DNA from 3 places in the Chromobacterium phragmitis genome. Region 3 is predicted to be linked to each of the others. Evidence: predicted binding sites of a transcription regulator. Region 3 holds the regulator's gene; each other region holds the start of a gene.
What was found. The regulator sigma-54, encoded in region 3, starts transcription at its own class of promoters, with help from an activator protein. The targets are predictions, from matches to a motif close to CTGGCACGCTTCATGCTT.

Region 1 (9,869 bases), 2.3 Mb from region 3:
TCCTCGGGAGGTCGGCATCCGGCTGTCCGCGCCGGAAATGGCCAATCTCAGCGTGCTGATCGCCGACGACAATCCGATCGCCCGCGAGACATTGGACATCACCGCCGGCGAGCTCGGCTGGGAGGTCTCTACAACGGCCTCCGGCGGCGAGGCGGTGGAACGGGTCCGGGCCGCTCAGGAAGCGGGCCGACCGGTGGATGTGGTGGTGCTGGACTGGAAAATGCCGGAAATGGATGGGCTGGCCGCCGCCCAGGCCATCCGCCGGCTCTGCCGGGGCCAGCGCATGCCCATCATCCTGATGGCCACCGCCTACTCCCGTGAGCTGCTGAAGGCGGAGCCCGCCGCCGGCGAGATCAACGAGGTGCTGAACAAGCCGGTGACGCCGTCAGGACTCTACAACGCAGTGGCCAGGGCGCTTCGTCCGCTGCAAGCGGCGGCGGCCGTCCAACCGCAATCGAACAACCGCCTGGACGGCCTGCGATTGCTGGTGGTTGACGATAGCGACATCAACCGAGAGGTCGCTCTGCGCATCTTCGAAGACGAAGGCGCGGTGGTGGCGCTCGCCAGCGACGGCCGCGAGGCGCTTGACTGGCTGCGCCAAAACCACGGCGATGTGGACATCGTGCTGATGGATGTGCAGATGCCGGTGATGGATGGTTACGAAGCGACGCGCGCTATCCGGGCGGCGCCCGAGCTCTCCCACTTGCCGGTGGTGGCATTGACCGCCGGCGCGTTCCAGACCCAGCAGGATGCCGCCAGAGAAGCCGGCATGACCGATTACATCGCCAAACCCTTTGACGTGGATACCGCCATCAACCTGCTGCGACGCTTGGCCGGGAAAAAGCCCTCCGATGCGGAAGAGCCGGTCCGGCGCCCTCCCTCCCTGAACCCTGACCTGCCCGGACTGGCCTTATCCAGAGGGCTGTTGATTTGGCGCGACGCCGACGTCTACCGGCAATACTTGCGAAAATTCGCCCGCGATTACGGCGACTGCGTGGACGCGCTGGCTCAGGCGGAAAGCGAAGCGGCCCAGGCGCTGACCCACAAGCTGAAAGGCGCGGCCGGCAATCTGGCATTGGAGGAAGTATCGGCCCGAGCCGCCAGGCTGGAGGCCAGCCTGGCGGCAGGACGCGATCCCGCTTTAGAACTAGCCGCGTTGAGAGTGGCGTTGTGCCAGGCGCTGGAGTCCATCGCCCGCTACGCTCCCGTTCCCTCCCCCGCAGCCGCGGATGCTCCCGCCGCCGCGTCGGCCAGCCTCGCCCTTTTGCTGCATCAAGCGATGCAGGCGTTCAACCTGGACAATCCGGCCGAGGTGGAGCCCGTGCTCAGCCAACTGGGGCAGCTTCTGCCCAGCGACCAGCTCGCGCCGCTGCGCGACGCGGTCGAAAATTTCGACTTCCGCGGCGGAGAAGCCGCCACCCAAGCGCTGGCCGAAGCGCTGGGCCTTGCCGAGGAATGGTGACCATGCAACAGCAAGCCCCCCTTCTGATCGTGGACGACGAACCGCAAAACCTGGCGGCGATGCGCCAGGTGCTGGCGCCGCAATACCCGCTGGTCTTTGCCAGAAACGGCGCGGAAGCGCTGTCCGCCACCGCCAAACACAGGCCGGCGCTGGTATTGCTGGACATCCAGATGCCGGACATGGACGGCTACACAGTATGCCGCCGGCTGAAGAGCGATTCGCAATCGTCGTCCACGCCCGTGATCTTCGTCACCTCGTTATCTGAAATCGGCAACGAGGCGGCAGGCTTCGAAGCCGGCGCGGTCGACTACTTGGTGAAACCGGTCTCGCCCTCCATCGTGCTGGCCCGGGTGCGCACCCATTTGTCGCTGGTGCAGGCCACCCAATTGGAGAAAAGCCATCGCGACGCCATCTACATGCTGGGCCAGGCCGGCCACTTCAACGACACCGACACCGGCGTCCACATCTGGCGCATGGCCGCCTATTCCGCGATGCTGGCCGCCACCAGCGGCTGGGACGCGCCGTCCTGCCATCTGCTGGAAATGGCCGCGCCCATGCACGACACAGGCAAGCTGGGCATCCCGGACGCCATTCTGCGCAAGCCGGGCCCGTTGACGCCGGAAGAGTGGGAGGTGATGAAGACGCATACCCGGATAGGCCACGACATCTTGATCCGCAGCGAAGCGCCCATCTTCAAGCTGGCGGCAGAGGTCGCGCTGCGCCATCACGAAAAGTGGGACGGCAGCGGCTACCCGGACGGCCTGGCCGGAACCGCGATACCGGAATCGGCCCGCATCGTCTCCTTGGCCGACGTGTTCGACGCGCTGACGATGAAGCGCCCATACAAGGATGCCTGGCCGCTGGAAAAAGCGCTGACCACGCTGCGCGACGGGCGCGGCAGCCATTTCGAACCCAGGTTGATAGAAGTGTTCGACGCCGCGCTGCCCAAGCTGCTGGAAATCAAGGACATCTGGGGAGACCGGGCCGAGCAGGCCGAGCACGATGAATTGATGCTGTTCTGAGCCCGCCCCGCCACTGCGGGGCGGTTTCCAAGCGACGCCGCCGCCCAATGCCCGCGGGAGTCCGTTGACATGCCAGGGCGGAAGGCTTGCGCAGGAATGGAGTCGCGCGGCGCTAAACCGCCTCTACATTGTTGTGCACCTCGCTGTCGCGCAGCACCACCTGCGCCCACACCACCGAGTCCAGATAATACTGGTTGGCCAGGTCCACATCGAAATCCAGCACCCTCACCAGCGCCTCGATCTGCGCGCTGTCGCCCTGCTCGCAGGCCAGCGCCAACGCAAGGTGGGGCGAGAAGATGCCTTTCTGCTCCACCACCGCCTCTCTCACCGTCAGCGGCAGCTCCAGCGGGTCAAGCACATCGGGGAAAGGCTGGTTGAGCAGCACGTCCAGCAAAGAAAACATGCCGGTCAGGAACAAGTGCTCGGCCTCCAGCTTGTTGCCCCGGTAGCCGCCCAGCTTTTCCATGAAGCGGGCCCGGATCAGCGACTTCTCCAGCAGCGACAACGCGGTGCCGTCCTCCTTGCGCGAAGTGAACAGCAGCATGGACAGCCACTTGAACAGCGTCTCGCGCCCCAACAGCAACAAGGTTTCTTCTATGGTCTGCACCTTGCGGCTCAAGCCGTGTATCGGCGAATTGATAAAGCGCAAGAGCTTGAACAGCAACACCGAATCCAGCTTGAACTGCGCCTCCACCTCCTTGGGATCGGCGCTGGTGCGCAGCAGGCGCATGATCTGCAGCACGCGGGTCTGATTGGTGTCCACCTTGCCGCCCTCCAGCGCGTGCGCGGTGGTGACGAAAGGGCCGTGGAACAACGCGAAGCGGTTGTTGCCCGGCGCGCGCAGGCAGACGTCCAGATCCTCGGCGGTGCCGACGTTGCGCGCCATCCACCGCGCGCCCGGATAGCGCTTGGGCAATTGGTCCAGTATCGGCGCCAGCACCCGAGTGGAAGGACCGGCGAAATCCAGCACCATGAAATCCACCCGGCTGAACAGATCGGCCTGCAGGCCCGGGGTCAGCATGGTCTGGTCGTAGGCGGCCGGCTCCAGCGCGAAGCGCAAGCCCAGCTTCTGCAAATCGTCCAGCTCGCGCAGCATGTGCTCGGCCACCACCATGCCCGGCACCGGCTCCAGCACGAAGATCACGCTGCCGGCCGGCATGCCGCGCAGTTGGGGGTCCTCCAGCGAAGTCATCGCGACATGGACGAAGGCGCGTCGGTAAGCCAGCAAGCGGAAGATGTCCATATTGTGCAGCGTGGCCAGCAGCAGCCGGTCGAACTCCTGCTGCTTGCCCGCCTCGATGTTGCGCTTGCCCTGGCGGACGAAAAAATCATAGGCGACGACGCGCTGCTGGCGATCCATCACCGGCTGGTGGGACACGAAGCCCAGCGTGGGAGGCAGCTCCGCCGGCTCTTCCTCCGGCGGCGGTGTGATGACGGCTGGCGGCGGCTCCGGCCTTTCCTCCTCCGGCTCCGGCTCCTCTCCGTGCGTATTCTTTTTCAGACGTCCGGCCAATCCATCTATCAGATTTTTCAGCATGGTGTCATCCCGAGGTTGAACTGGCCCTGATCCCGCCCGGCCGGTATAGCTGAATTCTAGCCGATACGCCCCGCAATTCTCGGCGTTTCCACCCGCACATCGCCGCATTGCGCGCGATGGCGCAGCGCATGGTCGATCAACACCAGCGCCAACATGGCCTCCGCGATGGGCGTGGCGCGGATGCCGACGCAGGGATCGTGGCGGCCATGGGTTTCCATGGTCACCGCCTCGCCCTGCTTGTTGATGGAGCGGCGCGGCTGGGCGATGGACGAAGTCGGCTTGATGGCGATGGACACATCGATCTGCTGGCCGGTGGAGATGCCTCCCAACACGCCTCCTGCGTGGTTGCTGGCGAAGCCTTGCGGCGTCAGCTCATCGCCGTGCTCGCTTCCCCTCTGCGCCACGCAGCCGAAGCCGGCGCCGATCTCCACGCCCTTGACCGCGTTGATGCTCATCATCGCGTAGGCGATGTCGGCGTCCAGGCGGTCGAACACCGGCTCGCCCCAGCCCACCGGCACATTGTCGGCCACCACGCGCAGCCGCGCGCCTATCGAATCCAGGCTCTTGCGGATGCTGTCCATATACTCTTCCAGCCGCGGCACGATATCCGGATCGGCGCTGAAGAAGGGGTTGGCGCCCACATGCTCCCAGCCCTTGAACGACATCTGCACTTCGCCGATCTGGGTCATGTGGCCGCGGATGACGATGCCGTATTTCTCGCTCAGCCATTTTTTAGCGATAGCGCCGGCGGCGACGCGCACCGCGGTCTCGCGCGCCGACGAGCGGCCGCCGCCGCGCGGATCGCGGGTGCCGTATTTATGCCAATAGCAGTAATCGGCGTGGCCGGGACGGAAAGTGTCGGCGATATTGCCGTAATCCTTGCTGCGCTGGTCAGTGTTGCGGATCAACAGCGCGATCGGCGTGCCGGTGGTCTTGCCCTCGTAGACGCCGGACAGGATCTCCACCGTGTCCGGCTCGCGGCGCTGGGTGACGTGGCGGCTGGTGCCGGGCTTGCGCCGGTCCAGCTCCAACTGGATGTCGGCCTCGGTCAGCGCCAGTCCCGGCGGGCAGCCGTCCACCACGCAGCCTATGCCTGGCCCGTGGCTTTCGCCGAAGGAAGTTACCGTGAACAAGCGTCCCATGCTATTGCCAGACATCTGCTTTTCCCCTGCTCCGTTTCATATCCTGATCGATTCTAGCATGGCGCGCGGCGCAGCCGGCCCGCACGCCAGACAGATGCCAAAAGCATTGAAACCCAAACCGGACGCTGGCATTCTTTTTGCATAGCAAGGCGATGCGGCGCTGGCCGCCCTTCCCGCGCGGAAGGCCCACCCATCGGACAGGAGTCTGCAATGAACGCATCGACGCAAGGCCTCGCGCGCAAGCTCGGAGGCTGGCAATTATGGGGCATCGCCGTCGGCCTGGTGATTTCCGGCGAATACTTCGGCTGGAGCTATGGCTGGGCGCAGGCCGGCACCTTGGGCTTCCTGTGCGCCACCGTGTTCGTGGCGCTGATGTACGCCGCCTTCATCTTCAGCTTCACCGAGCTGACCACCGCCATCCCGCACGCCGGCGGGCCGTTCGCCTACGCCCGCCGCGCCTTCGGCCCGCTAGGCGGCTTCCTCGCCGGTTTCGCCACCCTGTGCGAATTCGTGTTCGCGCCGCCGGCCATCGCGCTGGCCATCGGCGCTTATCTCAATGTGCAGTTCCCTTGGCTGGCGCCGAAATGGACCGCCTGCGGCGCTTATTTGGCGTTCATGGCGCTGAACATCGCCGGGGTCGGCATCGCCGCGATGTTCGAACTCGCCGTCACGCTGCTGGCCATATTTGAATTATTGGTGTTCATGGGCGTAGTGGCGCCGGGCTTTAGCTGGGATCACTTCCTGCATCATGGCTGGGCCGGACAGGACGCCTTCCATTGGGGCGCGGTCGGCGGCATGTTCGCCGCCCTGCCGTTCGCGATCTGGTTCTTCCTGGCGATAGAAGGCGCGGCGATGGCGGCCGAAGAGGCCAAGGACCCGGCGCGCACCATTCCGCGCGCCTATATCGCCGGCATCCTCACCCTGGCGGCGCTGGCTTTCGGCGTGATGATCATGGCCGGCGGCGCCGGCGACTGGAGCCGGCTGGCCAATATCAACGACCCGCTGCCGCAGGCGATGAAGCGGATTGTGGGCGAGCACAGCGGCTGGCTGCACATGCTGGTGTGGCTGGGCCTGTTCGGCCTGGTGGCGTCCTTCCACGGCATCATCATGGGTTATTCGCGGCAGATCTTCGCCCTGGCGCGGGCCGGCTACCTGCCGCGCGCGCTGGCCGCCGTCCATCCGCGCTTCAAGACGCCGCACCGCGCCATCCTGGCCGGCGGCGCGGTCGGCATCGCCGCCATTTTCAGCGACGATCTGGTGCAGATCGCCGGCCAGCCGCTGACCGCCAACATCGTCACCCTGTCGGTGTTCGGCGCCATCGTCATGTACATCGTGTCCATGCTGGCGCTGTTCCGGCTGCGCGGCCGCGAGCCGGCGCTGTATCGCCCCTACGCCGCGCCGGGCTACCCCTGGCTGCCAGCGCTGGCGCTGAGCTGCTCCGTCATCTGCCTGATCGCCATGATTTATTACAACTTGCTGCTGGCCGCCATCTTCGCCGCCATGCTGGCCGCCGGCTACCTGTACTTCCTCGCCACCGCCCGCCAGCGCGCCGAAGCCGGCGTCGACGCTCAGCTGCAAGGTTCGGCTGAGATTGCCGCCCAGCCCTCCCCCACGATCCGGAGCCAGACATGAGCCACGCCATCACCATAGGCCCGCGGACCTATCGCTTCGCCGACTTGAAAACGCTGATGGCGCGGGCCAGCCCGCTGCGCTCCGGCGACCAGCTGGCCGGCCTGGCCGCCGCCAGCGCCGAGGAGCGGGTGGCGGCGCAGATGTGCCTGGCCGATCTGCCGTTGAGCGTCTTTCTCAACCAGGCGCTGATTCCCTACGAGGAAGACGAGGTGACGCGGCTGATCCTGGACAGCCACGATGCGGCCGCCTTCTCTACCGTGTCCCACCTGACCGTGGGCGGCCTGCGCGACTGGCTGCTGTCCGACGCCGCCACGGCGGAAACGCTGGCCGCGCTGGCGCCGGGCCTCACGCCGGAAATGGCGGCGGCGGTGTCCAAGCTGATGCGCAATCAGGATTTGGTGCAGGCGGCGAAGAAATGCCGCGTGGTCACTGCCTTTCGCAACACCCAGGGCCTGCCGGGCCGCATGGGCGTGAGGCTGCAGCCCAACCACCCGGCCGACGACGCGCGCGCCATCGCCGCCGCCACGCTGGACGGTCTGCTCTACGGCGCCGGCGACGCGGTGATCGGCATCAACCCGGCCGGCGACAGCCCGGACGACATCCGCAACCTGCTGACCTTGCTGGACGAGGTCCGCCAGCGCTACGCCATCCCCACGCAAAGCTGCGTGCTCACCCACGTCACCAGCACGCTGCAGCTGATCCGCCAGGGGGCGCCGGTGGATCTGGTGTTCCAGTCCATCGCCGGCAGCGAGAAGGCCAACGCCGGCTTCGGCGTCAGCCTCGCCGTGCTGGACGAGGCCCAGCAGGCGGCGCGGGAACTGAAGCGCGGCACCGTGGGCAACAACGTGATGTATTTCGAAACCGGCCAGGGCAGCGCGCTGTCGGCCAACGCGCACTGGGGCGTGGACCAGCAAACTTGCGAGGCGCGCGCCTACGCGGTGGCGCGGCGCTACTCGCCCTTGCTGGTCAACACCGTGGTCGGCTTCATCGGCCCGGAGTACCTGTACAACGGCAAGCAGATCCTCCGCGCCGGCCTGGAAGACCACTTCTGCGGCAAGCTGCTGGGCCTGCCGATGGGCTGCGACATCTGTTACACCAACCACGCCGAGGCCGATCAGGACGACATGGACGCGCTGCTGACCTTGCTGGGCGTGGCCGGAACGCATTTCATCATCGGCGTGCCCGGCGCCGACGACATCATGCTGGGCTACCAGAGCACCTCCTTCCACGACGCGCTCTATCTTCGCAATGCGCTGGGACTGAAGCGCGCGCCGGAATTCGAGGACTGGCTGGAAGCGATGGAAATCACCCGTGGCGGCAAGCTGCTGCCGCAGGATAGAAACCAGCGCCTGCTGGCGCTGATGGAGGGCGTGGCGTGAAAGAAAAGCAAAATCCCATCACCGAAGACGGCTGGGGCGAGCTGTCCCGCCTCACCGCCGCCCGCATCGCGCTGGGCCGCGCCGGCAACAGCCTGCCCTGCCGCGAAACGCTGCGCTTCGCCCTGGCCCACGCCCAGGCGCGCGACGCGGTGCACACGCCGCTGGACGCCGCCGCGCTGGCCGGAGAGCTGGCGGCCGACGGCCACCGCGTCATCGACATCCACAGCGCCGCCGGCAGCCGCGCCGAATACCTGCAGCGGCCGGACCTGGGCCGCAGGCTGGACGAGGCCAGCCGCGCGCGGCTGCTGGCCGAAACCGGCAAAGGCTGCGACCTGCTGATCCTCATCGCCGACGGCCTGTCCTCGCGCGCGCCCGCCCTGCACGCGGCGCCATTGCTGCGCGAGCTGCTGCCGCGGGTGCGGGAGATGGGCCTGAGCGTCGGCCCACTGCTGATCGCGCGCGAGGCGCGGGTAGCGCTGGGCGACGAGGCCGGAGAAATCATGGGGGCCAAGATGACCGCGATGCTGATAGGCGAGCGACCCGGCTTGAGCTCGCCGGACAGCCTGGGCCTGTACCTGACCGCCGCGCCGCGCGCCGGCCGCAGCGACGCCGAGCGCAACTGCATTTCCAATGTGCGGCCGAACGGCCTGCCCTACCCATTGGCCGCGTTCAAGCTGGCCTGGCTGATAGACGCCGCGCTGCGCCAGCCTACCGGCGTGGCGCTGAAGGACGGCAGCGCCGCCGATCCGCGCTGGGCGGCGCTGGCGGCGAGGCAGGCCAGCTTGGTCAGAAACTAGCAAACGAAGCAAACCACGTATCCGGCGCACCCCAACTCCCTTCAAGCCTGCCGCCGGGTGGCAGGCCCGAGGTTTTAAGCGGCTGCTTGTTTGAGCCCCGCGACGTTAGCGCGCATCGCTGAGCGAATCTGGAAGATTCGCACGCAGAGAGTTCAGCCGCGCCTCGGGCCTGGCGGGACCCGGCGGGGAGCCGAAGGCCAGGCTTGCAGGGTGGCCTTTAGGGGTGGAGGGGATATTTGGCCACGCAAATATCCCCTCCCTGCTCGCCGGGCAGCCCCGGCTATGAAAACCCATCATCCGCGCAGCGGATTCAAATGATAAGAACCGTCAACACACTCACCACGGCAAGCTGCCGCCCTGGCGGCGATACCAGCCGGTGACCGACAAGCGCTGCCGCTTGGCCGGCAATACCTCATGCCAAAAACGGTCGGCCAGGAACAGCACCAGGGTGCCGGCCTCCGGCTCCACGTCGATGAACGCTTCGCAAGCTTGGTCCAGATACAGCCGGATCTGGCCGCCGGCATCGGCCGGCCAGTTTTCATTGAGATAGAACACCGTGGTCAGGGTGCGCGCGTCGTCGTCCTGAAAACGGTCCAGATGCTTTTTATAGAAGGCGCCTTCCGGGTAGACGGCGAAATGCGACTCCAGCTCGGCCAAGCCCAGGTACAGGCCGCGGTTCACTGCCTGCATGATCTCGTCCATCGCCGCGTGATAAGCCCGTACCGCCGGCAACTCGTCCACCTGGTCCAGCCACAATACGGAGTCGGAGCGGATCTCGGCGCGGCGCGCCTGGCCGCCGGAGCGGCCGGTGGCGGCCTCGTGGAAGCGGCCCTCGTCCCACACCTGCAGGCAGGCTTCGCGCAGATTGGCGACCCATTCCGCCGGCAGGGCTTGAGGA
Region 2 (9,869 bases), 310 kb from region 3:
GGGCTGCCGGCCGCGCCGGGGCGGCCGGGCGAGGTGGTTGTCACCTCGCTGACCCTGCCGCGGGGCTTCATCGCCGTGCGCTACGCCACCGGAGACATCGCCAGTTGGCTGGACGACGGCCCGTGCGATTGCGGCCGGCGCAGCCCGCGGCTAGGCGCCATCATCGGCCGGGTGGACCACCAGCTGAAAATCCAGGGCCAGACGGTATATCCGGATTTGATTTTCGACGTATTGGGGCGAGTGGGAGGGATGGCGGACGAACTGGTGGTCCGCTACCCGGACGAACACGGGGGCCAGAAGGTGGAAGTATGGCTGGCGGCGGCATCCGGCGACGGCGCGGACATCGTCCGCCGGGCCGGAGAGCAGATGTTGCAGCGGCTGGCGGTGGCGCCGCCGTTGCGCCTGGTTCCGGCCGAGCTGATCCAGAAGCTGAAGCGCGACAAGATGGCCAGCGGCAACGGCGTCAAGGTGCCGCGCTTCATCGAGTTGCCGCTGCCTGTCCATGCCTATCTGTAAGGAACCGCGATGACGCCATTGCTGAATGCGCCGGCGCTGCTGCCCGGCCTGAGCCTGAAGCTCGAATACCAGAACCCTTCGCTGTCGATCAAGCACCGGTCGCTGCCGATGACGCTCCTGGCCCGCGCGGAGGCCGGTCGGATAGGCCGTGACACGACGCTGGTGATCATGACCGCCGGCAGCGCCGGCGTCAGCGTCGCCTGGGCGGCGAGCCAGATAGGCTGCAAGGCGCTGCTGCTGATGCCTGAAGGCGCGCCGGACAGCGTGGTCAACTATGCCCGCTGGCTGGGCGCGGATGTGGAGCGCCGGCCGCATCCGCAATTGCAGGAATTGCTGGACGCCCATCGCGCCATGCCGGGCAGCCATGTGGTGGAACAGCTGAGCGATCCGGAACTGATCGTCCATTACCGGGCGGTGGGCGAAGAACTGCTGCGCCAGGCGCCGGGCGCGGCGGCGGTGACGGTGGCCGCCGGCACCTGCGCGTCGCTGATGGGCATCGCCGAGGCGCTGGCGCCGGCGGGGGTGGCGGTCTACGCGGCGGAGCCGGCGGAGGCGGCGGTGCTGTCGGGCGAGCCATGGCGGCCGCACAATATTCCCGGCCTGGCGCCGCCGGCGCCGACGAGGCTGTTCCGGCGCGAGGCGGTGGCCGGCATCGTGCCGGTGGCGTCGGAGCTGGCCTGGACCACGGCGCGCGAAGCGCTGGCTGTCTGCGGCGAGCCGGTCGGGCCATCGTCCGGCGCCGCCATCGCCGCCGCGAGGATGTTGCGCGCGCGGGGCGTGGCCGGCGACATCGTCGCGGTCTGCTCCTCCCATATGGTCACCAGCCTGTGAGGCTGGACAGCGGCGCCGCGCGGCGGGTTTTCCCGCCGCAGTGGCTGGCGGATGATCCCCAGGCCGGGGCGATCGACATCCCCTGGCGGGAGGCGGAGCCGGTGGCGCCTGAGGCCATTTGCGTTTGCAGCCGGGACGCGCTGGTTCATCAGGGTTATATGACTGGCGCGCTGCAGCGCAGCCGTCATTGCCGCTTGCGGATACGCCGGCTGTGGCAGCGCCATGACGCCCGCCGGCTGGAGAGGCTGATCCTGCTGCTCGATGAAGGGCAGCGTTCCCATGTCGCCGCCTGGATACGGATAGAGTTGTTGGCGTTCGAGCCCAGATGGAAGCGGCGGCTGGTGGAGTCGGACTTGCCTTTCGGCGCCATCCTCGAGCAGGCAGGAATCCGGCCCGCCTTCGCCGACCGCCGCTACTTCCGGTTGCCGAGGCTGTTTCCATGGTCGGGGATGCTCGCCTATCGACGCTGTTGCGGCGACCATTACGGCCGCGGGCACCGGATGCTGGGAGAGGATGGCCGTTTGCTGGCCGAAGTCCGCGAGGTCTTGCCCTGATCGAGATGCTTGGAAAAATGACGAAAGAATGGCAGGCTGCGATGGCGCCGGGCGGAGACCGGCGCCGTTTTCGTTAAAACAGGAATCTCGATGGGCATCAAACGACTCAATCATGCCGTGCTCTACGTCAGCGATGTGGCCGGCAGCGCCGCTTTCTACCGCGACGTGCTGGGCTTCCGCCCCAAGGGCGGCGCCGTATCGGAACGCGCGGTGTTCGCGCAGGCCGCGCACTCAGACAACGACCACGATCTGGCGCTGTTCCAGCGCAATCTGGGCCAGCAGCGCTCGGGCCCGTTCAGCCCGCGCGGCGAGACCCCGGACCCGCGCCAGCCGGCCGCCGGGCTTTACCATTTGGCTTGGGAGGTGGACACCATCCACGAACTGAAGCGGATACGCGACCAACTGGCCGAGATCGGCAAGCTGGGCATGGAAGAGGACCATGGCGCGCACAAGAGCGTCTACGGCCACGATCCAGACGGGCTGCTGTTCGAGGTGTGCTGGTTTCCGCCGGCGGGAAACGCGGACGCATCCGGCGACGGCAGGCTGGATTGGGACAAGGAACTGGCGCGTTTCGGCTGAGGCCTAGCGGCTGTCCGGCAGATAGCGCGCCCGCAGAGACGGCAACTGACGCCATACGCAGGCCGTTTCGCGCGCGTGGCGGCGCGCGTAGCCGCGGCTGAAAACCCAGTGGTAAGTCTTGCTGAGAAAGGGCGGCGAAAGCCGGCGGACTTTCAGGTCGGGGTGGCTGAGAAGGTATAGGTCGCCGGCCTGGCGATGCAAGGCGTAGGCCTCGATACGGCCGGCGGTCAGCTTGGAGAAGTTGTCGGCGATGTTGCCGCCGTTCTCCACCGAGATGCCATGCGCCATTAAGTCGTGTCCTATCGACCAGCCGCGGTTGACGCCGACCGCGCCGTTCAGCCCGAGCAACCGCGAGCCGTCCCAGCGCAGCGCGCTGTCGTCGCGCACGTAGAAAACGTATTGAAAGGTGGCCATGCGGCGCGATGCGTCGGCCAGGCCGTCGCGCACGGGATAGGCCATCTTGTCGCGGCGCGAATGCTGATAGGAAAGCAGCAGCGCGCCGTCCAGCCGGTCCAGCGCCAGATTCTGCACCAGGCGCTTGCCGGGCAAGCGCTGAAAATGGCCGTGCAGGCCGCAGGCGCGCAGCGCGGACTGGGCCAGCGCTATCGCGCGGCCGCGCGGCGGATTGCCGGTGGATGGGTCTTCTATCACATAGGGGCGGGTCAGCGCGTCGCTGACGCCTATCCGCAGAGGTTCCGCTGCCAGCGAGGGCAGCGGACACAGGCAGGCCAGCAGGATGGGCAGACGGGACATCGGATATTCGGGCGGGGAAAAGTTTGCCTATCCTATCAAATATTATTGAAAATAAGCCGGTAATTTTTGTTATTTATTTAATAGTCATTGATGGTGACTATCCTGTTCTAGCCCTAGTTCCTGGATCTTGCGGGTCAGCGTATTGCGGCCCCAGCCCAGCAGATGGGCCGCCTCCACCCGCCGGCCGCCGGTATGGCCCAGGCTGGCGCGGATGCAGGTGGTTTCGAAGCGGCGGGTCAGCTCGTCGACGATGCCGACGTCGCCGGCGCGCAGGCGGCGGCGGATCTCTTCTTCCAGCATCCGGTCCCATTCGCCGCTGGCGGTCCCGCCGCCCTCGGTCGGCGGCTCGCGCAGTTCCGGCGGCAGATCGGCGATCTCCACGGTCTGGCCCGGCGCCATCACGCAAATCCACTGGCACAGGTTTTCCAGCTCCCGAACGTTGCCGCTGAAGGCGCTGCGCTGGATCAAGGCCATCGCCGCCTCGGACAGCCGCTTGGGCTCCACGCCCAGCTGGGACGCGCTCTTGGCGAGGAAATGGCGGGCCAAGAGCGGGATGTCCTCGCGCCGTTCCCGCAGCGGGGGCAGCCGCAGCCGGATCACGTTGAGACGGTGGTAAAGGTCTTCGCGGAACAGGCCGTCGCGCACGCGCTGCTCCAGGTTCTGGTGGGTGGCGGCGATCACCCGCACATTGGCCTTGATCGGCGTGTGGCCGCCGACGCGGTAGAAATGGCCGTCGGACAGCACCCGCAGCAGGCGGGTTTGCAGCTCGGTCGGCATGTCGCCGATCTCGTCCAGGAACAGCGTGCCGCCCTCGGCCTCTTCGAAACGGCCGCGGCGGGTGGCCAGCGCGCCGGTGAAGGCGCCTTTTTCATGGCCAAACAGCTCGGACTCCAGCAGGTCTTTCGGTATCGCCGCGGTGTTGAGCGCGATGAAGGGCTTGCCGGCGCGGATGGAGTGGCGGTGCAGCGCTTCCGCCACCCGCTCCTTGCCGGTGCCGGATTCGCCGGTGATCAGCACGGTGACGTGGGATTGGGCCAGACGGCCGATGGCGCGGAACACGTCCTGCATCGCCGGCGCCTGGCCCAGCAGCACCGGCATCGCTTCCGGACTGTCGGCGCCCACGCCTTGGGCCTGGCTTTCCGCCAGCGCGCGCTCGATCAGCAGCACCGCCTGGTCGATGTCGAAGGGCTTGGGCAGGTATTCGAAGGCGCCGCCCTGGAAAGCCGACACCGCCGAATCCAGATCCGAGTGCGCGGTCATGATGATCACCGGCAGCTGTGGGTGGTCGCTCTTCACTTTGGCCAGGAACTTCAGGCCGTCGGTGCCGGGCATGCGGATGTCGGAAATGATGGCTTGCGGCCTGTCGTCGTACAGCGCGTTGAGCGCGTCGTCGGCGCTGGCGAAGCTGTCGTAGGCGATGCCGGCGCGGGTCAGCGCCTTTTCCAGCACCCAGCGTATCGCCTTGTCGTCGTCAATGATCCAGACCGGCTTGGCCATGGCGTTCTCCTCGTGTTCTTTTGTCGTTATCCCGCGTCGTTGCCGAAGGGCAGCAGCACGGTGAAGCAGGTCTGGCCGGGGCGCGACTCGAATTCTATGCTGCCGCCGTGCTGGTGGACGAAGGCCTGGGCCAGCGTCAGCCCCAGGCCGGTGCCTTCGGCGCGGCCGGTGACCAGCGGGTAGAAAATATGGTCGCGGATGTCGTCGGGTATGCCGGGACCGTCGTCGACGATTTGCAATTTCAATGCCAGCTGGTGGCGTTTGCGCGCCAGCGTGATCTGCCGGGCCACCCTGGTGCGCAGCGTGACCCGGCCTTGGCCGCGCAGCGCCTGCACCGCGTTGTTGACGATGTTGAGCGCCACCTGGATCAACTGCTCCTTGTCCGCGGTCAGCAGCGGCAGGCTGGTGTCGTAGTCGCGGACGATGGCGAGGCCCTGCGGATATTGGGCCAGCGCGATGCTGCGCACCCGCTCCAGCACCTCGTGGATGTTGACCTGGCTGCGATTGTGGCTGCGGTGCGGGGCCAGCAGCCGGTCCACCAGCGTCTGCAGCCGCAAGGCCTCTTCGGTGATGACCTCGGTGTATTCCTTCAGCTCCGGCCGGTCGGCCAGTTCGTGCTCCAGCAACTGCGCCGCGCCGCGGATGCCGCCCAGCGGGTTCTTGATCTCGTGCGCCAGGTTGCGGATCAGCTCGCGGTTGGCCTGGTGCTGCAGCAGCGAGCGCTCCTCGTTGGCGATCTTCAGCTGCTGGTCCAGCGGCCTGAGCTCGATCAGCGCCTGGCAGCCCTCCGCGTCTATCGGCGTGATCGACAGCATCACGTGCAGCGCGGCGTCGTTGTGCAGCGGCTTCAGCTCCAGGTCGTGCTCGATGTAGCTGGCGCCCTGGCCGAGCGCGGTGGCGAGCGCCTGGCTCAGCGCCGGGCAGGGCTGGAACAGATCCGGCAGCGCGTGGCGCAGCAGCTCGCGGCTGCCCAGGGCCAGCAGATTTTCGCAGGCGGGATTGACGAAGCGCAGCGCCGCGTCGGCGTCGCAGATCAGCACCGGGGTGTCCAGCAGCTCCAGGCCGGCAAAGCTGGGTATCGTCATGGGTAGGGGCTTGGTGGTGGCGTCGGGCAGGTCTCAGCAATAAACGCGCCAGCCGCCGGGCCGTTCGGCCGGGGGCGGGACGCGAGTATCGATATCAGTTTGCACCAATCTGGTGCAAATGGCTATGGCAGACCCAATTCCTTCTTCAGCGCGGCGACATTCTTCTCGCGGTCAGTGACTTCGTTCTGCAGCTTCTGCACCCGGTCCAGGTATTTCTGGTAGTTGCGGGCCTCGTCTCCCAGCCGCACCGCCTTGCCGTCGGCCAGCGCCTTCTTCGCGGCGTCCAGAGCCTTGGCCTCGTTGGCCAGCTCCTGCTCCAGGATTTTCTTGCGGCCGCCATCGCGCTGCTTCTGGGTATCGGCGTCCACGCTGGGGTAGCCGCCGGACGCGGCCGGCTTGTCGGCGGAGGCGGAGCCGCCGCGCGGCTTGGCTTTTTGGCCGGGATAGGACGATAGCGGGTTCAGCTTGATGGGTTGCGCGCCGCGGATGGGCACGTTGGTGTAGGTGACGTTGCCTTGCGGGTCCACGTATTTGTAGATCGTGGCCGCCTGGGCGAGGCCGCAGGCGAATAAAAGACTGAACGCGAGTGTTTTCATGGCCGATGGAATTCAGAGGAGGCTCGTGAATGATAAGCAAATCTGTTGCCGCCGTCACAGCCGGATGCCGGCGGGGCTTTTTCGGGCTGGCGCGCGATGGGCGGACGATAAGAATGGTATTGACATGCATCAATCGCCGCCGTGGTTGCAAGTGACATGGCCGAAGCGTGATAGATAGACTCTCCGAAAAATAATTTTTTATCACGCCTATGAAACTGCATATCGACGCCGACATCCTCGCCGACTTCGTGGCGGCCCTGCTGGGGCCGGACAGCGAGGTGGCCGTGCACGACCTGTCCGATCTGAACGCTTCCCTCAAGGTCATCCGCAACGGGCATCTGTCCGGCCGCAGCGTCGGCGCGCCGGCGACGGACCTGGCCCTGCGCATGGCGCAGGAATGCTCGGGCAAGAACCGGGAAAACTTCCGTCTCAACTACCGCAGCAAGACGCGGAACGGTGCTTTGCTGCGCTCGTCCACGCTGGTGCTGAAGGACGATGAGGGCCGTGCGGTGGCGATGTTCTGCGTCAATTCGGACGACAGCCGCTATCAGCGAGCCAAGGAGGCGTTCCTGTCCCTGCTGCCCGCGGATTTGTCCGACGAGCAACACCAGGAGGTGTTGTCGGCGGGCGTGGACGAGGTCGGCGAGGAAATCATGCGCAGCGTGCTGGGCCAGTACCCGCTGGACCCGGCGCGCTTGTCGGGCGAGGAGAAGATGCTGGCGGTGCGCGAACTGGACAAGCGGGGGTTGTTCTCGATCAAGGGCTTCATCGGCAAGGCGGCGCTGGCGCTGGATATCTCGGAGCCCACGCTTTACCGCTACCTGAAGCAGTGCCGGGAATGAGGGCGGACTGAGGACGCCAGGAAACAAAGCGCGGGCCGCAAGCACGGCGCGGGCGGAGAAGCCGCGCCCCCGGCTGGGGGCGGGAATCATGATTCGACATGTGAAATCATTAGAGGGGAACTCGGTATGAGCATCAGCCTGGCGGGCGTCCAGCCCAGAGAGAGCGCAGCCCAGCGCGCGGGAATGAGCGAAGAGGAATGGCGGCAGGCCATACGTTTCGACAGCACGGACCGCGGTTGGGTCATCATGAGCATAGGCATGGCCATCGGCGCCGGCATCGTCTTCCTGCCGGTGCAGGTGGGGCTGATGGGGCTGTGGGTGTTTCTGCTGTCGTCCATCATCGGCTATCCGGCGATGTATCTGTTTCAGCGGCTGTTCATCAACACCTTGGCCGCATCGCCGGAATGCAAGGACTACCCCAGCGTGATCAGCGGCTATCTGGGCCGGAACTGGGGCATTTTGCTGGGCGCGCTGTACTTCGTCATGCTGGTGATCTGGGTCTTCGTCTATTCCACGGCCATCACCAACGACAGCGCCTCCTTCCTGCACAGCTTCGGCGTGACCCAAGGCTTGCTGTCGGCCAATCCGTTTTACGGGCTGGCGCTGATGTGCTTGCTGGTGGCGCTGGCCTCGCGCGGGGAGAGAGTGCTGTTCCGCATCTCCACCGGCATGGTGCTGACCAAGCTGGGCGTCGTGGCGGTGCTGGGCCTGTCCATGGTGTCGGAGTGGAATCTGGTGAATGTGGGCGCGTTTCCATCGCTGGGCCATCTGCTGCGGGACGCGGTGATCATGCTGCCGTTCACGCTGACCTCCATCCTGTTCATCCAGAGTCTGAGCCCGATGGTGATTTCCTACCGGGCGCGGGAGCAATCGCGCGAGGTGGCGCGCTTCAAGGCGATGCGGGCGATGAACATCGCCTTCGGCATCCTATTCGTCACGGTTTTCTTCTACGCGGTGTCGTTCACGCTGGCGATGGGGCATGAACAGGCGGTGCGGGCTTCGCGGGAAAACATCTCGGCGCTGGCGATGGTGGCCAGCAGCATGCCGGGCGACATGGTGAAGCTGTTCAGCCTGATCCTCAATATCTTCGCGGTGATGACAGCCTATTTCGGCGTGTACCTGGGGTTCAGAGAGGCCTGTCAGGGGCTGGCGATGAACCTGTTGCGCCGGGTGCTGCCGGAGGAGCGCATCCGGCCGGACTGGGTGGGCAAGGGCATCATGCTGTTCACCGTGCTGCTGTCCTGGGGCGCCATCGTGCTGAATGCGCCGGTGCTGAGCTTCACCTCCATCTGCAGCCCGGTGTTCGGCCTGGTGGGGTGTCTGATCCCGGCCTACCTGGTCTACCGCGTTCCTTTCCTGCACCAGTACAAGGGAGCGGCGCTGAAGATCATCATCGCCACAGGCGCATTGCTGTGCGTATCGCCGTTCCTGGCCTTTTCCTGACCGTCGCCGGCGAGAAACCGGTACCCAGCCGCGCCGCTTGCCGGCGGGCGTGAATGAAAGTGTGGAATCCCATGACTCAATCCCATCCTAAAATCGGCCTGTGGCCCGGTTTCGTCAAGGCGGCGCGCAAGGAAGTCGTGCCGGCGCTGGGCTGTACCGAGCCCATCTCGCTGGCGCTGGCGGCAGCCATCGCTGTCCGCGAGCTGGGCCGCGCGCCGGAACGCATCGAGGCGCGGGTATCGGCCAACCTGATGAAGAACGGCATGGGCGTCACCGTGCCCGGCACCGGCGCCGTAGGATTGCGGATCGCCGCCGCTGTCGGCGCGCTGGGCGGCGATCCGGATGGCAAGCTGGAAGTGCTCAAAGGCTTGAGCGGCGAGGCGGTGGCGGCCGGCAAGCGCATGGTCGCCGAGCGGCGGGTGGCGCTGGCCATCGCCGACGTGCCCAACATCCTGTACTCGGAAGCGCGGGTTTTTGCCGGCGGCGAGCAGGCCCGAGTCTGCATCGCCGACGCGCACGCCAACGTGGTCCTGATCGAACGCAACGGCGAAACTGTTTTCCACGCCGGCAGCCCGTCGGCGGGCGAGGAGGGCGGCGATTACGATTTCGCCGACGCCTCGGCGCGCGACATCTACGACTTCGCCACCCAGGCGCCGCTGGAGAAGCTGGACTTCATCCACGAGGCCGCCACGCTCAACGAGGCGCTGTCGCGGGAGGGAATGCGCGGCGAGTACGGCTTGCACATCGGCGCGACGCTTGAGCGGCAAATGCGCGCCGGGCTATTGTCCGACGGTCTGCTCACCCGCATCCTCACCCGCACCGCCGCCGCGTCCGACGCCCGGATGGGCGGCGCGACGCTGCCGGCGATGAGCAACTCCGGCTCCGGCAACCAGGGCATCGCCGCCACCATGCCGGTCGTGGTGGTGGCCGGCCACGTCCACGCCAGCCGCGAGCAATTGACGCGGGCGCTGATGTTGTCGCATCTGATGGCGGTGTACATCCACTCCCGGCTGCCCAAGCTGTCCGCGCTGTGCGCGGTGACCACCGCGTCGATGGGCGCGGCGGCGGGGATGGCGTTGCTGCTGGGCGGCGGCTACAAGGCCGCCGGCATGGCGATCTCCAGCATGATAGGCGACGTGGCGGGGATGATCTGCGACGGCGCCTCCAACAGCT
Region 3 (9,869 bases):
GGCCGCGCGCGCGGCGACGCGCTCCGCCAGTTCGTCGCGCGCGGCCAGCAGATTGAGCGCGTCGGCGTCCAGCACCAGCGGGCAGGGGCGGGCGATGGCTTGTTCCAGCAGGTGCGCCGCCTGCTCCTGTTGTCCCAGTCCGGGGCCGACGGCGAAAGCGTCTGCCGCCGGAAGTTCGGCAGCCTCGTCGACAGGGCGGACCATCAGCTCCGGCGCGGCCGGATCGACCGGCAGCCGGCCGTCCAGCGGACATAGATAAACTTTGCCGGCGCCGCCGGCCAGCGCGCTGCGTCCCGCCAGCAGGGCGGCGCCCAGCATGCCGGGCGCGCCGCCGACGACGGCTGCCGCGCCGTAGCTGCCCTTGTGGCTGTCCCGCGAGCGGGCGAGCGCCGCGGCGGAAGGGCGGTTGAGCTCTCCTTCGGCCGCGGGGTAAAGATCGAAAGGGCAGTCCAGCGGGGCCAGCTCCACCGAGCCGGCGAGGTCGGCGCCTGGGCCGCCGTACAGGCCGGGCTTGTGGCAGAGGAAAGTCAGGGTGTGGTCGGCGCGCAGCGCTGCGCCCTGGGGCTGGCCGGTGTAGGCATCGAGGCCGCTGGGGCAGTCCAGCGCCAGCCGAGGGCAGTCAATCCGGTCCAGCCGGCGCAGGATCTCCTGCCAATGGGCATCCAGCGGACGAGACAGGCCGATGCCGAACAGGCCGTCGATCAGCAGCGCGGGAGGGGGGGCGCGTTCGGGCAGCGCGCTCAGGATGGCGATGCCGTCGTCTTCCGCCAGCCGGCGGGCCTCCGCGCATTCCGCGCTGCCCGGCGGGATGGGCTGGTAGACCAGAGTGGGGTAGCCGCGGGCCTGCAGCTCCCGCGCCGCGTGCAACGCGTCGCCGCCGTTGTTGCCAGGCCCGGCGCAGATCAGCAGCGGCGCGCCGGCGGGCGCTCGCGCCGATACCCAGTCGGCGGCGGCCCAGGCGGCGCGCCGCATCAGGTCCAGCCCGGCGGCGGCCCGCTCCAGCCGGCGCAGCGCCTCCAGGCTCAGGATCGGGCCGCCATCCATGTCATTCCCCCCAGCGCGGCGTCAATGTCTGTTCGACGCCGAGTTGATCCAGGATGCGGGACACGACGAAATCCACCATGTCGTCCACGCTCTTGGGGTGTGTATAGAAGCCGGGCGCCGGCGGCAGGATCACCACGCCCAGCCGGGCCAGCTCCAGCATGTTTTCCAGATGGATGGCGGACAGCGGCGTCTCTCTTGGCACCAGCACCAGCTTGCGTTGCTCCTTGATGCAGACGTCGGCGGCGCGCTCGATCAGGTTGTCGCTCATGCCGTGGCGGATGGCGGCCAGCGCGCCCATCGAGCATGGGCACACCACCATCGCGTAGGGAGGGTTGGAGCCTGACGCGGCCGGCGCGAACCATTCCTCGCGGCCGTAGACTTCCAGCAGATCCGGCGCCGCCGGATAGCGCTGCAACAGCCACGCTTTCATTTCAGCCGGCCGGGAGGGCAGAGTCAGGTTCATTTCCTGTTTGGCCACCACCTGGGCGGCCTGGGAGCACAGCACCCACACGCGGATGTCCGCGGCGAGCAGGGCTTCGATCAGGCGCAGGCCGTAAGGCAGGCCTGAAGCGCCGGTGAGGGCGACGGTGACGGTTTTGCGGCGGGGCATCTGGCATTCTCCAGGGACGGGCCTGCGCGGCCCGTTAGCCCGGTTCAGTGGTCGGTGTGGAGCTGGCGGTGGCGGACCAGCACCTGGCGGTCGGCGAACAGGCGCGCCAGGTTTTCAATGATGAACACCGAGCGGTGCTGGCCGCCGGTGCAGCCGACGGCCACGGTCAGGTAGCTGCGGTTTTCCTTGCCGTAGCAGGGCAGCCACTTGGCTATCATCGCCTGGATGTCGGCTATCATCTCGGCCACTTCCTGGTGGCCGGCGAAGAAGTCGACGATAGGCTGGTCGCGGCCGGTGAACGGGCGCAACTGCGGGTCATAGTAGGGATTGGGCAGGCAGCGGGCGTCGAACACGAAATCGGCATCCTGCGGCACGCCGTGCTTGAAGCCGAATGATTGGAAGATCAGCGTCAGCCGGCTGCTGTCCGCGTCCACCAGCTCGCGGACCCAGCCGCGCAGCGCGTTGGCCGACAGCTCGCTGGTGTCGATGCGTGTTCCCAGCTCCAGCACCTCGGCCAGCATTTCCTGTTCCAGCCGTATGCTTTCCTCCACCGTGATGCCGGCATCGGAGAGCGGGTGGCGGCGGCGGGTTTCGGAGAAGCGCTTGACCAGCGTTTCCGGCTTGGCCTCCAGGAACAGCAGGCGTACGTCGATGCCCTGGGCTTTCAGCGATTCCACGACCTGAGGCAGCGCGCCCAGCGAGGGGCCGGAGCGGGTGTCCACGCTGATGGCGATGTCTTCGTAGCCGAAGTCGGCGTACATCGTCATCGCCTCGGGCAGCAAAGTGGCGGGCAGGTTGTCCACGCAATAGAATCCGGAGTCTTCCAGCGCGCGCAGCGCCACCGACTTGCCGGAACCGGACAGGCCGCTAATCAATATCAGGCGCATTTTCCTGGTCTCTCAAGAAGTTGGTGTGGCGCTCGATGAACTCGCGGGTGCTGTCTATGCCCCTGAGCTGCAGGATGTAGTTGCGCACCGCGGCTTCCACCAGCACCGCCAGGTTGCGGCCGGCGGCGACGGGCAGCACGACTTTGCGCACGGTGACGCCGATGATGTCCTGGGTTTCGGACTGGATGTTGAGCCGGTCCAGCGCCTGCATCGCCTGGTCGTTGGCCTTGACCAGGTGGATGATCAGTTTGAGCACTTTCTTGGGGCGGACGGCCGTTTCGCCGAAGATGGTGCGGATGTTGAGGATGCCCAGGCCGCGGACCTCCAGGAAGTCGCGCAGCAGCGGCGGGCAGCGGCCCTCCAGCGTATCCGGGCCGATGCGGTACAGCTCCACCGCGTCGTCGGCCACCATGCCGTGGCCGCGGGAAATCAGCTCCAGCGCGAGCTCGCTCTTGCCCATCGCCGAGTCGCCCATGATCAGCACGCCGATCTCGAACACGTCGAGGAACACGCCATGGAGCACGGTCGACACCGCCAGCGCGCGGGCGAGATAGATCCGCAGCACGTCCATCAGGTACGGGCTTTCCAGCGTGCTGCACATCAGCGGCACGTTGTGGCTGTGGCAGTAGTCGCGCAGCAGCCGCGGCACCGGCTGGCCGTTGGCCACCATCACCACCGACATGCTCTTGTGGAACAGCTGGTCCAGCGCGGTCTTGGCCGCCGACTGCTCCAGCTTGTTCAGGTAGTCCACTTCCGCCAGGCCCAGCACTTGCACCCGGTTGGGGTGGATGAAGTTCAAGTGGCCGACCAGCGCCAGCGTGGGGCGCTGGTCGTCGTTGCCGATGACGTTGTCCGAGCCGCCGGTGCCGGCGACCCAGGTCAGGTTCAGCTTCTGCTGGTTTTCCTGATACAGCCGGCGTACGGTGATGCTAGGCATGGGGCGTCCAGTCGCTAAGCAGCTTGTAGAGGTCGTCGCGCGCGTTCAGGCCCAGCATCTGCTCGCGCATCTGGCGGCTGGAGAACATCTGCGCCAGTTCCGACAGCACCTGCAGGTGCAGATCGGTGGCGTGTTCGGGCACCAGCAGCACGAACAGGCATTGCACTGGCTTGCCGTCCGGGGCGTCGAAGGGAATCGGCGCCTTCAGGCGGATGAATACGCCGGTCGCCTCCTTCAGGCCGCGGGCGCGGCCGTGGGGAATGGCCACGCCTTGGCCGAGTCCGGTGGAGCCCAGTTTTTCACGGCTGAACAGGCTGTCGAAGATTTCGCTGCGGGCGATGCCGCGGGTGTTTTCCACCAGCAGGCCCACTTGTTCGAACACCCGTTTCTTGCTGGCGACGTCCAGATCCAGCAGGATATGGTCCGGAGTCAGGATCTTGCCGATGAGATTCATGTTGGCTTATGCATGCGGCTCTTGGGGAAAGTCCGAATTCTACGTTGCCTTGATAGTACTGAAAACCGGCAAGCGCAAAGAAAAACGGGAACCGCGAGGCTCCCGTTGTCTTCAATCAGGCCTTACAGCGAAGCCTGGGTCTGGGAGGCTTCGCCCGAACCCAGCGCGCGGTGCTCGGTCAGTTTTTCCTTGTGCTTGAGCACCTGGCGGTCCAGCTTGTCCATCAGCAGGTCGATGGCGGCGTAGAGGTCGGCTTCGGAAGCTTCCACGTGGATGTCCTTGCCGGACAGGTGGACGTTGACCTCAGCCTTCTGGATCAGCTTGTCCACGGACAGGGTGACGGAGATGTCGATCACGTGGTCGACGTGGCGGGTAACGCGCTCCAGCTTGTTTTCAATGTATTCGCGCAGCGACTGAGTGACTTCCAGGTGCAGGCCGGTTACTTTGAGGTTCATACCCTAGCTCCTTCTGGTTTGTCCGCCCGGTCGGGTTGTCGGGCGGCATTGTATTCCTGAGGCGTCTCGGTTTTTATAGCGCCTTGCGCAGACTCACCGCCGGAATCTGCATGGCTTCACGATACTTGGCTACGGTGCGTCTGGCAACCTGTATTCCCTGCTTGGCCAGCGCGTCGGCGATGGCGCTGTCGGACAGCGGCTTGGCGCGGTCCTCGGCGTCTATCATGCCGCGGATGTGGGCCTTGATCGCGGTGGCGGAGCACTCTCCGCCGCTTTCAGTTTCCAGCGAACTGCCGAAGAAATACTTGAGCTCGAACAAACCTCGTGAACAGAGCAGGTATTTCTGGCTGGTGGAGCGGGAAACGGTGGATTCGTGCAGTCCCAGCTCTTCCGCGATGTCGCGCAGGATCAGCGGCCGCATCGCCACCTCTCCGCGCTCGAAGAACAACTGTTGACGCTCGACAATAGCTTCCGCCACTTTGAGTATGGTGTCAAACCGCTGCTGGATGTTCTTGACCAGCCAGCGCGCCTCCTGCAGCCGGCCGGACATTTCGCCGCCCTGGCCGCGGCTGTCTGCCAGCATGCGCTCGTACAGGCGGTTGACGCGAAGGCGAGGCATGGCGGCGCGATTGAGCTCCGCGGCCCAGCGGCCACGGAGCTTGCGCACGCTGATGTCGGGAATCACGTAATGGACGTCGCCGTGGCTGAAGCCGGTGGCCGGATGCGGGTTGAGGCGGGCGATCAACGCCTGCGCCTCGCGCAGCGCGGCGTCGTCGCAGCGCAGCAGTTTTTTCAGCTTGGCGTAATCGCGGCCGCCCAGCAGCGGCAGATGCTCGCGGACGATGGCCAGCGCCAGCGGGTGGCCGGGTTTGCCGCCGGGCAGGCGCCGCAACTGCAGTTCCAGCGATTCAGCCAGCGAGCGGGCGCCGACGCCGGCGGGATCGAACTGCTGCAGCAACGCGAGGCCGACGGCCAGTTCGTCGCTGTCCAGCTCCAGCTCCAGCGGCAGGTTGCCGGCCAGTTCGTCCAAGTCCTGCGGCAGATAGCCGTCCTCGTCCAGCTCTTCGATCAAGAGGCGCATCACCGCGCGGTCGCGGTCGGAGAGGACGATTTCGCCCAACTGCGTCAGCAGGTGCTCTCGCAGGCTGACCGGGCAGGGCACGTTGAGCATGGGGTCGAAATCGTCGTCGTCGCTTTTGCGTCCGCCCGCGCCCCAGTCCAGCAATTCGCCGGCGCTGTCGTCGCGGCTGTCGCCTTCGGCCGATTCGGCCGCGCCGTCTTTCTGCTCCGCTCCATTCGTCGCGGCTTCGCCGTCGCGCGGATCGTCGCCGCGCTCCAGCAAGGGATTATCCAGCAGGAAACGCTCCACTTCCGCCTGCAGGTCCAGCGTGGACAGCTGCAGCAGCTTAATGGATTGCTGCAACTGCGGCGTCAGCGTCAGCTGTTGGGAAACCTTGAGCTGAAGTGACTGTTTCATCATTTACAGGTGGAAATGTTCGCCGAGGTAGACCTCGCGCACTCTTTCGTTGTTGACCAGTTCTTCCGGCTGGCCGGAAGCCAGCACCGAGCCGTCGCTGATGATGTAGGCGCGGTCGCAGATGCGCAGCGTCTCGCGCACGTTGTGATCGGTGATCAGCACGCCGATGCCGCGCTCCTTCAGGAAGGAGATGATTTTCTGAATGTCGATCACCGCGATCGGGTCCACGCCGGCGAACGGCTCGTCCAGCAGGATGAAGCGAGGACGGGTGGCCAGCACGCGGGCGATTTCCACCCGGCGGCGCTCGCCGCCGGACAGCGACAGCGCGTTGTTTTCTCGCAAATGGCCGATGTTGAGGTCGTCCAGCAGCAGGTCCAGCTCTTTTTCCAGTTCTTTGCCCTTGAGGCCGGAGATTTCCAGGATGGCGGCGATGTTCTCTTCCACCGTCATCCGGCGGAAGATGGACGCTTCCTGCGGCAGGTAGCCGAGTCCCAGCTGGGCGCGCTGATGCATCGGATAGCGGGTGATGGCTTCGTCGTCCAGGCGGATGTCGCCGTCGTCGGCGCCGATCAGGCCGACGATCATGTAGAAGCTGGTGGTCTTGCCGGCGCCGTTGGGGCCGAGCAGGCCGACGACTTCGCCGCTTTCGATGCTCAGCGACACGTCCTTGACCACGGTGCGTTTTTTGAAGCGCTTCTTCAGGCGGGATACGGCGAGTACGCTGCGCTTCATGGCTTGGAGGCTCCAGCGGCGGGCTTGGCGGCGGCCGGCTGCGACGCGGCGTTCTTCGGCTGCAGGATGACGGTGGTGCGGCCGCCCTTGCCGGCATTGGCGCCGCCGCCCATCACCTGGTAAACCTCGCTCTGGGTGTCGTAAGTGATCACGTTGCCTATCACCAGGTCGCCGTTGCGTTTGACGCGGGCATTGCCGGTCAGCACCGCGAAGTGTTTGGCGCTGTCGTAGTCGAGCTTGCTGGACTGGCCTTCGATCCAGCCGCCGTTGTTGTCCAGCTTCTGACGGAAGGTGACGATGCGGCCGCTGGCTTGCAGCGTCTGGTTGCCTTGCTGGTCCTGCATGGCCACGACTTTGTCGGCGTTCAGGCGCAGCGTGCCCTGGATCACCACCACATTGCCGGTGCAGGTGGAGATCCCCTTGGTCTGCTCCATGGTGCAGCCGTTGTCGCTGGTGATCTCGATGGGCTTGTTGCGGTCGGCCTGCTCGGCGTGCGCGAACGAGACGGCGGACAGCAGCAGGCCGGCGAGCAGGAGTCGGGTGTTATTTGGCATAGATGATCTTGGTCTTTGAGTGCAGATTGAGCACGCCTTGGGACTCCAGGTAGCTGAAGCCTATGGAGTTGGCCACCGAGTTGCCGTGGTAGATCACCGACGGCGCCTTCGAGCTGGCGAAGCGCTTGCCGGTGTCGACGAACATCGCGCTGCTCACCAGCTTGGTTTCGGGCTGTTTGCTGTCTGCGGGTTTGATCAGGACGACCTTCTTGTCGAAGTAAGCCTGCTGGTTCTTGCTGTTGTAGCGGCCGGTTTCGCCGGTCACATGGTATTGCAGCACGCCCTGCTGGTATTGGTACAGGTCGGGGTTTTCGAAGTAGGCGTCGGGTTTGCCCGGGTATTGCCACATGCGGCTGGCGACCAGCTTGTCCATCAGCCTGCCCTGGGCGTCGTAGCGGATGGCCACCAGGTTGTCCGCCACGTATTCGGGCTTGTCCGGGTCCAGCTCGCGATGGCGGGTATCCCAGCGCGAGATCTGATCCAGCCACAGCGTCAGCATCGCGGTGAGGCCGATCAGCAGCACCGGGAAAAGGCGGTGGGAGCGCAACAGCTTGATCATGCCAGATACCGCGCGAGCACGCCTTCGAACGTGCCTTGGGCCTGCATGATCAGCTCGGCCAGCTCGCGCACCGCGCCGTGCCCGCCGGGGTTGCCGGTCACGTAATGGCAGTGCTGGCGAACCTGCGGCGGGGCTTCGGGGACCGCCACCGCCAGGCCTACTCGGGTCAGGATGGGCAGGTCGATGAGGTCGTCGCCGATGAAAGCGCACTCGTCGGGCGCGAAGCCGGTTTTGTCCAGCAGGTCGGCCAGGGCGACTTTCTTGTCGTGCACGCCGCCATAGTAGTGGTCTATCTTCAGCGCCCGGGCCCGGTGCTCGACGCAGCGGTCGGCGCGGCCGGAAATGATGGCCAGCTGCACGCCGGTGCCCTGCAGCAGGCGCAGGCCCAGACCATCCTGCACGTAGAAGGACTTGCTCTCTTCGCCTTGGGCGTTGTAGTACAGGCGGCCGTCGGTGAGGACGCCGTCCACGTCCATGATCAGCAGCTTCACCTTGCGGGCCTGCTCGGAAATCATACGCATTGCTTGTCCTTGCAGCCGCCAGCCATGCGGTTGGCGGCTGCGATGTTCGATATTTAAAACACGCCGGCGCGCAGCAGGTCGTGCATGTGAAGCACGCCGGCCAGCTTGCCCTGGGCGTCTACGACCACCAGGCTGGTGATCTGGTGCTGTTTCATCAGGAAGCCAGCTTCGGCGGCCAGTTTGTCCGGCTGGATGGATCGCGGCTGGCGGCCCATCACCTCGTCTATCTTCAGGCTGTAGAGGTCGGCGCCCTTTTCCAGCGTGCGGCGCAGATCGCCGTCTGTATAGATGCCGTGCAGCGTGCCGTCGGCGTCGCTGATGGTGACCATGCCCAGCCGTTTTCGCGACATTTCCAGCAGCGCGTCTTTCAACAACGTGCCTGGCGCGACGCGGGGCAGGGCATCGCCGTCGTGCATCAGATCCTTCACGTGCACCAATAGGCGGCGGCCCAGGCTGCCGCCCGGGTGGGACAGCGCGAAATCGCTCTTGCCGAAGCCGCGCACTTCCATCAGCGTCACCGCCAGCGCGTCGCCGAGCGCGATCTGCGCGGTGGTGCTGGTGGTGGGCGCCAGGTTCAGCGGGCAGGCTTCCTTGTCCACATGCGTGTGCAGCAGGATGTCCGCTTCCTGGGACAGCGTGGATTCGGTCCGGCCGGTCACCGCGATCAGCTTGCCGCCCTTCAGCTTCAGCGCCGGCAGCAGGGACACCACCTCGGCCGACTCGCCGGAGTTGGACAGCGCGATCACGATGTCGTCGCCGGTGATCATGCCCAAGTCGCCATGGGCGGCCTCGGCCGGATGAACGAAAAAGGCCGGCGTGCCGGTGCTGGCCAGGGTGGCGGCGATCTTGCGCCCCACGTGGCCGGACTTGCCCATGCCGGTGACGATCACGCGGCCCTTGCAGGCCAGGATGGCTTCCACAGCGTCCAGGAATTCGCCGTTCAGGCGCTCGGCCAGGGTGCTCAGCGCGGCCGCTTCTGTCAGCAGCACGTCGCGCGCCGTCTCCAGGCGGCTGGTGTGAGTTTTTTCCATAAGGCAAAAGTATATCAAAGGTTATAATCGATTGACGCGGGTGCTGGTGCAAGTTTTGCTTGGCGGTCGTGTTTTCCGTTGCCAATTCTTTCCCTGGAGCCCCGACCGCCGATGCATTCCATGGCCCCCATCGTCCTTGTCCTGTTGTCCGCCGTGTTGGTGGTCACCTTGTGCCGCAGCCTGAAAGTGCCGGCCATGCTTGGCTACCTGGTGGTGGGCTTCCTGACGGGGCCGGGGGTGATGAACCTGATTCCCCAGGGACAGGAGACGGCCTTTCTCGGCGAGATCGGCATTGTGTTCATGATGTTCACCATCGGCCTGGAATTTTCGCTGCCCAGGTTGAAGGCGATGCGGCAGCTGGTGTTCGGCGTCGGCTTCGCCCAGGTGGCGCTGACCATGCTGCTGGTGGCGATGGCCATCGCTTATCTGACCGGCAGTCCGCTGACGGGTTTCGCGATAGGCGGCGCGCTGGCGATGTCGTCCACCGCCATCGTCAGCAAGTTGTTGGCCGAGAGATTGGAATTGAATCAGCCGCACGGCCAGCTGGCGATCGGCGTGCTGCTGTTCCAGGACATCGCCGTGGTGCCGCTGCTGATCATGCTGCCGGC

Region 1: the regulator sigma-54 is predicted to act here: its motif matches at 5,289-5,306, upstream of eat (ethanolamine permease).
Region 2: the regulator sigma-54 is predicted to act here: its motif matches at 5,850-5,867, upstream of glnL (nitrogen regulation protein NR(II)).

What each region holds. Positions count from the first base shown of each region.
Region 1 covers NZ_CP029495.1:2,817,370-2,827,238, reverse strand. The annotation lists gene DK842_RS13515 (response regulator) at 1-1,462, shown strand, start outside; gene DK842_RS13510 (response regulator) at 1,465-2,484, shown strand; gene DK842_RS13505 (EAL and HDOD domain-containing protein) at 2,597-4,021, opposite strand; gene aroC (chorismate synthase) at 4,078-5,178, opposite strand; gene eat (ethanolamine permease) at 5,374-6,795, shown strand; gene DK842_RS13490 (ethanolamine ammonia-lyase subunit EutB) at 6,792-8,174, shown strand; gene eutC (ethanolamine ammonia-lyase subunit EutC) at 8,171-8,971, shown strand; gene DK842_RS13480 (2OG-Fe(II) oxygenase) at 9,308-9,869, opposite strand, start outside.
Region 2 covers NZ_CP029495.1:611,400-621,268, reverse strand. The annotation lists gene DK842_RS03080 (phenylacetate--CoA ligase family protein) at 1-516, shown strand, start outside; gene DK842_RS03075 (pyridoxal-phosphate dependent enzyme) at 526-1,347, shown strand; gene DK842_RS03070 (hypothetical protein) at 1,344-1,901, shown strand; gene DK842_RS03065 (VOC family protein) at 1,992-2,480, shown strand; gene DK842_RS03060 (substrate-binding periplasmic protein) at 2,484-3,233, opposite strand; gene ntrC (nitrogen regulation protein NR(I)) at 3,318-4,730, opposite strand; gene glnL (nitrogen regulation protein NR(II)) at 4,757-5,815, opposite strand; gene DK842_RS03045 (DUF4124 domain-containing protein) at 5,938-6,411, opposite strand; gene DK842_RS03040 (helix-turn-helix transcriptional regulator) at 6,621-7,253, shown strand; gene DK842_RS03035 (SLC5/6 family protein) at 7,380-8,696, shown strand; gene DK842_RS03030 (L-cysteine desulfidase family protein) at 8,768-9,869, shown strand, end outside.
Region 3 covers NZ_CP029495.1:303,339-313,207, reverse strand. The annotation lists gene DK842_RS01560 (NAD(P)H-hydrate dehydratase) at 1-1,044, opposite strand, end outside; gene DK842_RS01555 (flavin prenyltransferase UbiX) at 1,046-1,654, opposite strand; gene rapZ (RNase adapter RapZ) at 1,699-2,541, opposite strand; gene hprK (HPr(Ser) kinase/phosphatase) at 2,522-3,478, opposite strand; gene ptsN (PTS IIA-like nitrogen regulatory protein PtsN) at 3,471-3,932, opposite strand; gene hpf (ribosome hibernation-promoting factor, HPF/YfiA family) at 4,055-4,387, opposite strand; gene DK842_RS01530 (RNA polymerase factor sigma-54) at 4,461-5,864, opposite strand; gene lptB (LPS export ABC transporter ATP-binding protein) at 5,868-6,596, opposite strand; gene lptA (lipopolysaccharide transport periplasmic protein LptA) at 6,593-7,150, opposite strand; gene lptC (LPS export ABC transporter periplasmic protein LptC) at 7,140-7,709, opposite strand; gene DK842_RS01510 (KdsC family phosphatase) at 7,706-8,230, opposite strand; gene DK842_RS01505 (KpsF/GutQ family sugar-phosphate isomerase) at 8,284-9,261, opposite strand; gene DK842_RS01500 (cation:proton antiporter domain-containing protein) at 9,373-9,869, shown strand, end outside.